Regions from separate parts of the Sphingobium sp. KCTC 72723 genome, predicted to be linked through region 1. Evidence: predicted binding sites of a transcription regulator. Region 1 holds the regulator's gene; the other holds the start of a gene.
The links. The regulator LexA, encoded in region 1, represses DNA repair genes until DNA is damaged. The targets are predictions, from matches to a motif close to GTTCCNCNCTTGTTCT.
Positions count from the first base shown of each region.

Region 2: the regulator LexA is predicted to act here: its motif matches at 1,397-1,412, upstream of SPBM01_RS13490 (DUF3072 domain-containing protein).

Region 1 is NZ_CP060388.1:976,490-981,217, reverse strand. It holds gene SPBM01_RS04925 (ComEC/Rec2 family competence protein) at 1-1,936, shown strand, start outside; gene lexA (transcriptional repressor LexA) at 1,927-2,601, opposite strand; gene glp (gephyrin-like molybdotransferase Glp) at 2,940-4,118, opposite strand; gene moaC (cyclic pyranopterin monophosphate synthase MoaC) at 4,115-4,588, opposite strand; gene trpC (indole-3-glycerol phosphate synthase TrpC) at 4,585-4,728, opposite strand, start outside.
Region 2 is NZ_CP060388.1:2,736,005-2,740,732, reverse strand. It holds gene SPBM01_RS13500 (zinc-dependent alcohol dehydrogenase) at 1-269, opposite strand, end outside; gene SPBM01_RS13495 (SRPBCC family protein) at 269-844, opposite strand; gene SPBM01_RS13490 (DUF3072 domain-containing protein) at 1,097-1,324, opposite strand; gene SPBM01_RS13485 (hypothetical protein) at 1,487-1,702, shown strand; gene SPBM01_RS13480 (hypothetical protein) at 1,716-2,006, shown strand; gene SPBM01_RS13475 (diacylglycerol/lipid kinase family protein) at 2,053-2,943, shown strand; gene SPBM01_RS13470 (inositol monophosphatase family protein) at 2,924-3,793, shown strand; gene SPBM01_RS13465 (SDR family oxidoreductase) at 3,801-4,571, opposite strand; gene SPBM01_RS13460 (DEAD/DEAH box helicase) at 4,645-4,728, opposite strand, start outside.

The DNA.
Region 1 (4,728 bases):
GCTGGCCTGTGCCGGGCTGTTGCTGCCCGAAGGCGGGCGGTTGCGACGGATGATCGTGGCGGGCGGGATGCTGGCGTGCATCGGTTGCGCGCTGGTGTGGGGCAAGGCGATGCTGGTGGGGGAGCCGCCGCTGGCGCGCGCGTTGTTCGCGACGGTGACGGGGGAAGTGGTGTCGGTGCGCCCGGTGCCAGCGCAGCAGATGGTGCGGGCGATGCTGCGGCCCGTCGATGCGCCAGCGCTGCCGGGGATGATCCGGGTCAATATTGCGGAGGATGATGTACCGGCGGGGCTGGGTGAAGGGGCAGTGATCCGCTTTCGCGTGCGGTTGATGCCGCCCGCGCCGCCCGCCGTGCCGGGGGGTTATGATTTCGCCGCGCGCGCCTATTTTCAAGGGATCGGTGCGACCGGCAAGGCTTTGAAGCCAATCGCGTTGCTGCGTCCGGCCAGTGTCGCGCCGTCTTTACGGGCGCGTTTGTTCACGCACATAGCCGGGCAGGTCGATGGCCCGGCGCAGGGCATTGCGATTGCGCTGGCGACCGGGGATCAGGGCGCGAGTGCCGAGGCGGATGCCGAAGCGATGCGGCGCAGCGGGCTGGCGCATCTGCTGTCGATCAGCGGGCTGCATGTGACGGCGCTGATCGGGGCGGTGATTTTCCTGCTGATGCGGGTGATGGCGCTGAGCCGCCGGGCGGCGCTGGAGTGGCCGTTGATGCTGATCGCGGCAGGGGGCGGAGCGCTGGCCGGGATCGGATACACGCTGTTGACCGGAGCGGAAGTGCCGACGGTGCGGTCGTGCGTCGCGGCGTTGCTGGTGCTGGGCGGGCTGGCGATGGGGCGGGACGCGATTACGCTGCGGCTGGTGGCGTCGGGCGCGCTGGTCGTGCTGGCCTTCTGGCCCGAAGCGGTGGCGGGGCCGAGTTTTCAGATGAGCTTTGCCGCCGTGACGGCGCTGGTCGCGCTGGCGGAGCATCCGGGGTTTCGGGCCTTTGCGGCGGCGCGGGACGAGGGGGTGATGCGCAAGGGGATGCGGGTGCTGGCCGCGACGTTGATGACGGGGATCGCAGTCGAACTGGTGCTGATGCCGATCGCGCTGTTTCATTTTCACAAGGCCGGGATGCTGGGGGCGTTCGCCAATATCATCGCGATTCCGCTGACGACGTTCGTGGTGATGCCGCTGGAGGCGCTGGCTTTGCTGTTCGATCTGGCGGGGTTGGGCGCGCCATTCTGGTGGCTGACCGAACGGGCGCTGGGCCTGTTGCTGGTGCTGGCCCATGGCGTGGCGGCGCAGCCGATGGCGATGATGGTGACGCCGGCCATGCCGGGATGGACGTTCGGGGTAACGATCGGCGGGCTGTTGTGGTGCCTGTTGTGGCGCAGCGGGGGGCGGTGGCTGGGGCTTGGCGGGGTTGTGGTCGGTGTGGCGGCGATGCTGATGCAGTCGCCGCCTGACCTGCTGGTGACGGGCGATGGCCGCCATGTCGTGGTGCGGATGGCGACGGGGCGGATGGCGTTGCTGCGTGCCGGAGCGGGAGATTATGTGCGCGATACGCTGGCGGAGAGTGCGGGCTATGACGGGCCGCTGGATGCGCTGGCGGGTTTGCCGGAGGCGCGCTGTTCGGCGGATTTATGTGCGGCGCGGGTACGGGCGGGCGAGCGGACATGGGCGGTGTTGATGACTCGCAATTCCATGTTCGTGGAGCGGGTGCAGTTTGAGAAGGACTGCGCGGCGGCGGATATCGTGATCGCCGACCGGGGATTGCCGCGCTGGTGCAGGCCGCGCTGGTTGAAAATCGACCGCCGGTTGCTGGCGCGGACGGGTGGCGTCGCCATCAACCTGGCCAATGGTTCGGTCAGGACGGTGCGGCAGCCGGGCGACGCGCATCCGTGGATCGCGCGCCCAGCACCGCGCCGTAACTTGGCCCGTCCTCAGTTATAGCGGCGCAGCAGTCCGGCCAGCTTGCCCTGAATCCGCACCTGATTGGAATCATAAAGTTGCGGTTCATAGGCGCTGTTGGCCGGGTCGAGCCGGACCCGTGGCCCTTCGCGGCGGAAAAATTTGAGCGTGGCTTCATGCTCGTCGATCAGGGCGACGACGATCTGCCCTTCGCGGGCGCTTTCGGTGCGCTGGATCAGGGCGAAGTCGCCGTCCAATATGCCCGCTTCGATCATCGAATCGCCGGAGACTTCGAGCGCATAATGATCGCCCGCGCCGAGCAGGGCGGCGGGGACGGAGAGCATATTCTGTCCTTCCATCGCTTCGATCGGAACACCTGCCGCGATGCGGCCGTGCAGGGGAATTTCGATGACGTCATTGGCCGCCGTGGGCAGCATCGGCAGGCTGGGCGCGGCTTTGGGTTTTGCCGGGGCAGCGGGCGTGCGGTGCATGGCGTCGGGCAGTTTCAACACTTCGAGCGCGCGGGCGCGGTTGGGCAGGCGGCGAATGAAGCCGCGTTCTTCCAGCGCGTTGATGAGCCGGTGGATGCCGGATTTGGAACGCAGGTCGAGCGCGTCCTTCATCTCCTCGAACGAGGGGGACACGCCGCCTTCATCCAGCCGGGTTTGAATGAAGCTGAGCAATTCCTGCTGCTTGAGCGTCAACATGACTGCGGTCCTTCCGTGGAACGTATGAAGAACAGTTAGTAAACGGAACGGGGCAAGTCAAGCGCCGCTGCAACCCGTCGCATTTGCGGGAACGAGATGGGGGCAAGGGGGTTTTGCGATCATGCTGCCGACAAAAGAGACAGCAAGATGGACATAGAGAGTGATGATGCCCCAAATTCCTTACCCTGCTAACGATCGGCACCGGACAGACCATGACGCCAATCGTCGGCGTTGGGGAAATGGCGTGCGATTTCAGGAAGGTGAGCGGCAATTTGGCGATCGCGACCATCGCGAGGATATGGTCGGAGAAAGACAGCATTGCTGACATATATTTGTGGCTAAAGCGGGATTATCGTGACGCTTTCGCCTTGCGCGGCGGTTGGTGATCCGGCGGGGCGGTGGATGAGGCAATCGGCCATGGCGAGGGCGGCAGTGGCGGCGCTGTCCTGTGACGTTACCGTAACGATTCCATCCTTGCCCTGACGTGCGCGCAGATAATCGTCGCGTTCGGCGGTTTGCGGCAGGGGGGAAGCGAGGCGCGCTTCGAGCGTTGGCGGCAGCGGATCGTGCGCGCCCGACAGGTGGCGGACGAGGGGCAGCAGGAATAAAGTTGCGGTGACGAAGGCCGATACGGGGTTGCCTGGCAGGCCCAGGAACAGCGCGCTGTCCAGCCGACCGGCCATCAGTGGCTTGCCCGGACGCATGGCGATCTTCCAGAAATCGAGCGTGCCGCCAGCCTGAGCGAAGGCGGGGCGGACCAGATCATGATCGCCGACCGATGCGCCGCCAGTCGAAACGATGATGTCGGCCTGCTTTGCGCGGGCGAGAGCGGCGACCATAGCGTCCAGATCGTCCGGCACGATGCCCAGATCCATCACATCGCAGGGTAGCGCGGCCAGCAGGGCGGCGAGCATCGGCGCGTTGGAGGAGGGCAGGCGGCCCGGTGGGGTTGGTGCGCCGGCCGGGACGAGTTCGTCGCCGGTCGAGATCAGCGCGATGCAGGGGCGGCGGCGGACGGGGAGCTGGCCATGACCGCCCAGTGCCGCCAGCGCGATCTGTGCCGGGCCGAGCCGTGCGCCTGCTTCGAGCAGGGGCGCACCATTCCCGAAATCGGATGCGGCGGGGCGGACGTGGCGGCCCGTGGCCAGCGTGCCGTCGATGGCGCGAAGCAGGTCGGCTTCGACGGCGGCATTTTCCTGAATCAGGATGGCGTCGGCACCCGGCGGCAGAGGCGCGCCGGTGAAGATGCGGCAGGCTTCGCCGGGGCCAAGCGATGCGGGGGGCGGGCCACCGGCGCTGCTGGTTGCAGTGATGCGCCAAGGGCCGGGTTCTTCGGCCGCGCGCACGGCATAGCCGTCCATCGCGGACAGAGCGGCCCATGGCTGGTCGCGCAAGGCGATTATGGACTGCGCCAGCCAGCGGCCGGTGCAGGCGACGAGCGGAGTTTGCTCTGCTGGCAAGAGCGTTGCCAGCGCGAACAGGCGGGCCTGGGCTTCGGCTACCGGCAGCAGGCTCATGGGGTGCGGCGCCAGTCGCCCGATTTGCCGCCGGTCTTTGCGATCAGGCCGATATTGCCGATCATCATGCCCTTATCGAGCGCTTTGGCCATGTCATAGACAGTGAGCAGCGCGACCGATGCGGCGGTCAGCGCCTCCATTTCCACGCCCGTCTGCCCGGCGGTGCGGGCAGTGGCGGTGACGGTGACGCCCGTGGCGTCGAGGGCGAAATCCACGGTGACGGCGCTGAGCGCGATCGGGTGGCAGAGCGGGATGAGGTCGGCGGTGCGCTTGGCCGCCATGATGCCCGCGACCCGCGCGACCGCCAGCACGTCGCCCTTCTTGACGAGGCCCGCCGCGATAGCGCTGGCAGCGTCGGCGATCATGTCGATCCGCCCGGATGCGACGGCTTCGCGCGCGGTTACGGCCTTGGCAGAGACATCGACCATGCGGGCCGCGCCGTCTTCGTCCAGATGGGTGAGGCCGGTCATGCGCCGGTGAGGAGATTGAGCGTTGCGGCCTCCACGTCGGGCTGGCGCATCAGTGTTTCACCGACAAGGAAACAGCGCACGCCATGGTCGGCCATGGCGGTGAGGTCGGCATGGGAGGTCAGGCCGCTTTCGGCGATGAA
Region 2 (4,728 bases), 1.8 Mb from region 1:
CCGCAGGCGATGGTGAAGGGCACCACGACCCGCTGCCCCTTTAACAATGTGGATTTGGGACCGGTTTCGACCACTTCGCCCATGAATTCATGGCCAAGTATGTCGCCCGCCTGCATGGTCGGGATATAACCGTCGTAAAGATGCAGGTCGGACCCGCAGATCGCCGTCGACGTGATCCTGATGATCGCATCGCGCGGGTTGAGGATTTCGGGATCTTCCACGGTATCGACGCGGACGTCATGCTTGCCGTGCCATGTCAGCGCGCGCATCAGACTTTCTCCTCGTCACGTTGCTTTTGGGTCCAAGCTGCGGTCGCAACCTCGCCCGTTTCCATCAATTGCTTGAAACGGCGCAGATCGCGTCGCGCCTGGATGGCGGGTTCGCGCTGGAAGAGCTTGGCGATCACCTTGCCCACCACGCCTGCGGGCGGATCATACGCGATGGTCGCCGTGACGATGGTGCCACGCGCGCCCGCATCGCGAAATTCGATGCGGCCGCTATTGGGGACATCGGCGCCTTCGGCAGAGGTCCAGGCGATCCATTCGCCAGCCTTCTCCTCCGTGATGGTCGCGTCCCATTCCACGGTGCGTCCAGCCGGCGCCTTCACCACCCAATGCGATGTCGTGTCCGACAATATATCGATCCGTTCGACATTATCCATGAACGAGGGCAGATTGGAAAAATCGCGCCAATAGGCGAAGAGTTCGTCGCGAGGACGGTTGATCGTGACCGAGCGCCCGATCAGATCATCACCCTTTGATTGGGTCACGGCCGCGATTCCGTTTGCGCGTTCTTCTTTCAATTTCGATGTCGTCGGTGGGGCATCGTCTGTCGCCATCGTCATGGGCATTCTCCAGCCATTCTTATGATGTCCACGTGGAGCAGTCCGATCGTTCGGAGGCTGCGTCTCGGTATGAGCGGACAACGCCTGAATGTCGGATGGGTCCAATTGTCTGTTGGAAAATCTGTCTGATCGACATTAGTTTGGGTGGATTGGACGTGACGCTGTGGCAGGCCCGGCCCCTTCCATCAAAATTAGATCATGTGGTGCGATTTCCGGCATGAACCATCACAAATGGTTCGAACCACAAGTCCGTCAGGCGCGCCCAAGCTTCGCTTTCATCTCATCGATCTGACGCGATGCATCTGCTTTCGTCAGATCTCCGGTTGGCAGTTCCACACCCGCTTCTTCGCATAAGGTCGCTAGATAGGACGCCTGCGCGCCGGTGATGGGTTCGTTGCCCGACACCCAATCTGCTGGATCTTTCTCAGCGTTCGAAGCCGGGTGCTCATCGAGTTTGGGATTATGGAAACGGTCGGTCATGACAGCCTCATTGTTCTTGATATGTTCCACCGATAACGGTCCATGCGGCTTGTGGTTCCTACAATAAAGGGGGGAGCCAGAATGCAACCGATCGCCCGATCAGCGCTTCATACCAAGGCCGGGCATCGCTTCCGGCCACTGCGTTGCGGAAGGATCAAGAACATGCCTGGAAACGAAAATGGTTTCGACCCTGAAAAGGGCCGATCGGACGGGTTGCCACGACGCGGGCCTGCAGGCGATGTCCGACCCAATGGCGATGATCCCGATCCACGAACACGCGGCGGCAAGTCGCAGGAGGATGTCGAGGACCGCCCCTCTGTCGGCACCGTGAAACCGGAAGATTATCCAGAGACTGATCGGGCCGATTCCAAGCCTTGATGAAAGGATCACCATGAGCACCACATTGACAGGCACATTCGATAGACGGGACCAGGCGGACATGGCCGTGGAACGACTGGTCCAGGAAATTGGCATTGAGCGAACCGATATTTTCGTGACTGCATCCGGACCGGACAACAGCGCAGGCAATCGGATTGGAGGCGCAGATAGCGAGACGTTCGATCAGGACGAAAGGGATGATGTTCCTCTTGCTGGCGGCATCATGGTTTCGATCGATTTGCAGGATGACGCGAAGGTCGAAGTCGTTACGGCCGCTTTGGAAGAATTTGGGGCGCAACTATGATTGGTATTTTGGCGACGCGATCTAGGTTGAATGGCAGATATTTCGGGTGAAGGCGCTACTGGTCCATAGCCCCAATGCGGGAACAAAGCCCGAGCCGATCCGGTCGCTCATCGGTCAATTGGAAGAGGCCGGCTTCGCCATCCGCTACTGTGAACATGGCCGGGACGATATTCGATCCGGAATGAGTGGCATGGAAATGGCGATTGCCGCCGGCGGTGATGGAACCGTAGCTTCGGTCGCCATCGAGATGCCCGACCGGTCTGTACCGATTGCGATCCTGCCGATGGGCGGGTCCAATAATGTCGCAAGGGCGCTGGGCATTCGTCAATCGGTCGAAGCCGTCATTGGTGGTCTCTACAATGCGCGCGAAAAGAGGCTGACCGTAGGCAGCGTCACCGGGCTCTTCGGGCGGAAAGGCTTTCTGGAAGCGGTAGGTCTTGGCGCGCTCAATCAATCTATCGAACTTGTCGATGAATCGCCCGACACCCCGGAGGAGAAGCGCGAAAACGGCCGCGCAGCATTTCGGGAGACGTTGCGCACGGCCAAGCCGATCGCGTGCGTCGTTGATATCGATGGACGCCGTTTCGACGGGCCATGGCTGCTTGTAGAAATTCTCAACATCGGCGCGATCGGCCCACGGCTCCCGTTCGCGCCAAGGGCGGACACACAGGATAAGCTGCTCGACATCCTGCTCGTTGGCGAGGCCGATCGTGACGCCATGGTGGGATGGGCCGAACATTTCTCCGGCCCGCCACCGGCCCGCCTGGAAACAGGTTGCGTCGTCACGCTTCAGGCCAGCGGGCTGTGCCCCCGGATCGACGATCGCCCCATCGACATGCCTGACGACGCATGGACGGTCGAAATACGGCTGGATGACGAGCCGGTGACGATATTGGTGCCTGGCAGTATGACGGGACATGACGATGACAGTTGCTGAGCCGATGCCAACACCGGATTTACTTGCCCGCATGGAAGCTGTTGCGGTGGAACTGGCCACGATCGGCGGCCGGGAAATCCTGGCTGCGCTGGGCAGCCTAATGGCCGTGCAATATAAGGGGGATGATAACGCCATTGCCTTGATGCGCGATCCGGTAAGCGAAGTCGACAGCCGGGTCGAAGCGATCATCCGCAGCCATCTGGCAGATCATTTCCCCGAGCATGGCATCATCGGCGAAGAAATGGCTGTCCAGGCGGGACTGGGCAGCGATTTTGTCTGGGCGGTTGATCCGATCGATGGGACAAGCAACTTCATCAACGGCTTCCCGCTATTCGCGTCATCCGTGGGCGTGCTCTACCGCGGTGTTCCCGTCGTCGGCGCATTATGGTGCAGCACAAGCCATTTGCTTACGCCTGGTGTCTATCATAGCGGCGGCGCCGAGGGTTTGCGTTTTGAGGGCGAACAAGTCTCACGCATGCCCAACCCTGCCGTTCGCAAACGGCTCGCGGGTGATCCGCATGGTCAGTCTGGTATCGGGCCGTGGGATGGGCGCAAGACAGGATCGGCCGCAATCGAATGTGCGTTCGTGGCGGCAGGCCTTCTACAAGTCGCCAGGTTCGCGACACCCAACATCTGGGATGTTGCCGGGGGAATAGCCCTTGCGCACGCATCTGGCGCTTCGGTGTTTCAGAAGGAAGATGGAAATTGGTCGCCATTCGCCAGCTTTGGCGAACAAGTGGCGCAGATGGAGCAATGGCGTCGTCCATTGATCCTTGGGACGCCTGAGGATGCCGCGCGCATGACCGACATCCAGCGCGTTGACGCACAAGATCGAAGCGGCCGGATATAGCGATCCGTCAATGCGCGTCGATCATTTTTCGGGTCATGCCGCCATCGACGGTGATTTGCTGGCCCGTGATGAAGCCCGCACCTTCGGACGCCAGAAACAGGACGGTAGCCGCAATGTCGGACGGTTCGCTGACCCGGCCTACCGGATGCTGTTCCCGATCGATCGGGCGATGCTCGACCGCTTCGCGCACCTGTGCTTTGGCCCAGGGGCGGGTTTCTATCCAGCCGCGCAAAATGGCGTTGACGCGGATGTCGGGGCCAAGGCTGATCGCCAGCGCATGGGTCAGGGCGCAGAGCGCACCCTTGGCCGCAGCATAGGCCTCCGTATCGGGTTCCGACTGGATCGCGCGGATCGACGCCATGATGACGATCGCCCCTTTACGCTGGCGCAGGATCGGCACAGCGGCGCGCACCATCAGAAAAGCGCCGGTCACATGGCTGTCCTGCCACGCCTGCCATTTCTTAAGCTCCAGTTTTTCGATCGGACCGCTGACCGGATCGGCAAGACCTGCATTGGATACGAGCAGATCGATGCCCTCGACCTCTTCCGTCGCCTTATTCCAGGCTGCAATCTTATCGAACGCCATTTCCACGTCGCGCTCGCTGGTGACGTCGGCCCGGATCGCCATAAGCTTGTTGGTCGGCATCTCGTCGGAAAGGTCGCGGACCGCTTCGGCATCCTGGTCCAACACCGCTACTTTCCAGCTCTGCGTCAACAGGGCCTGTGTAATGCCTTTGCCGATGCCCTGAGCACCGCCTGTGACGAGCGCTATCTTCATATGGCTTCCGCTTTCTCGATGGCCCGACAATGCTAGTGCTGCGGGTCAGGCTGATCGACTCAATGCCGGAGCGTTAGTTCCGCAATGCGCCAATGCTTTCGAGCAGGTCAATCACCCTTGCGAGCTGATCAGCCTCATCGGTCTGCGCCTTCAAAAG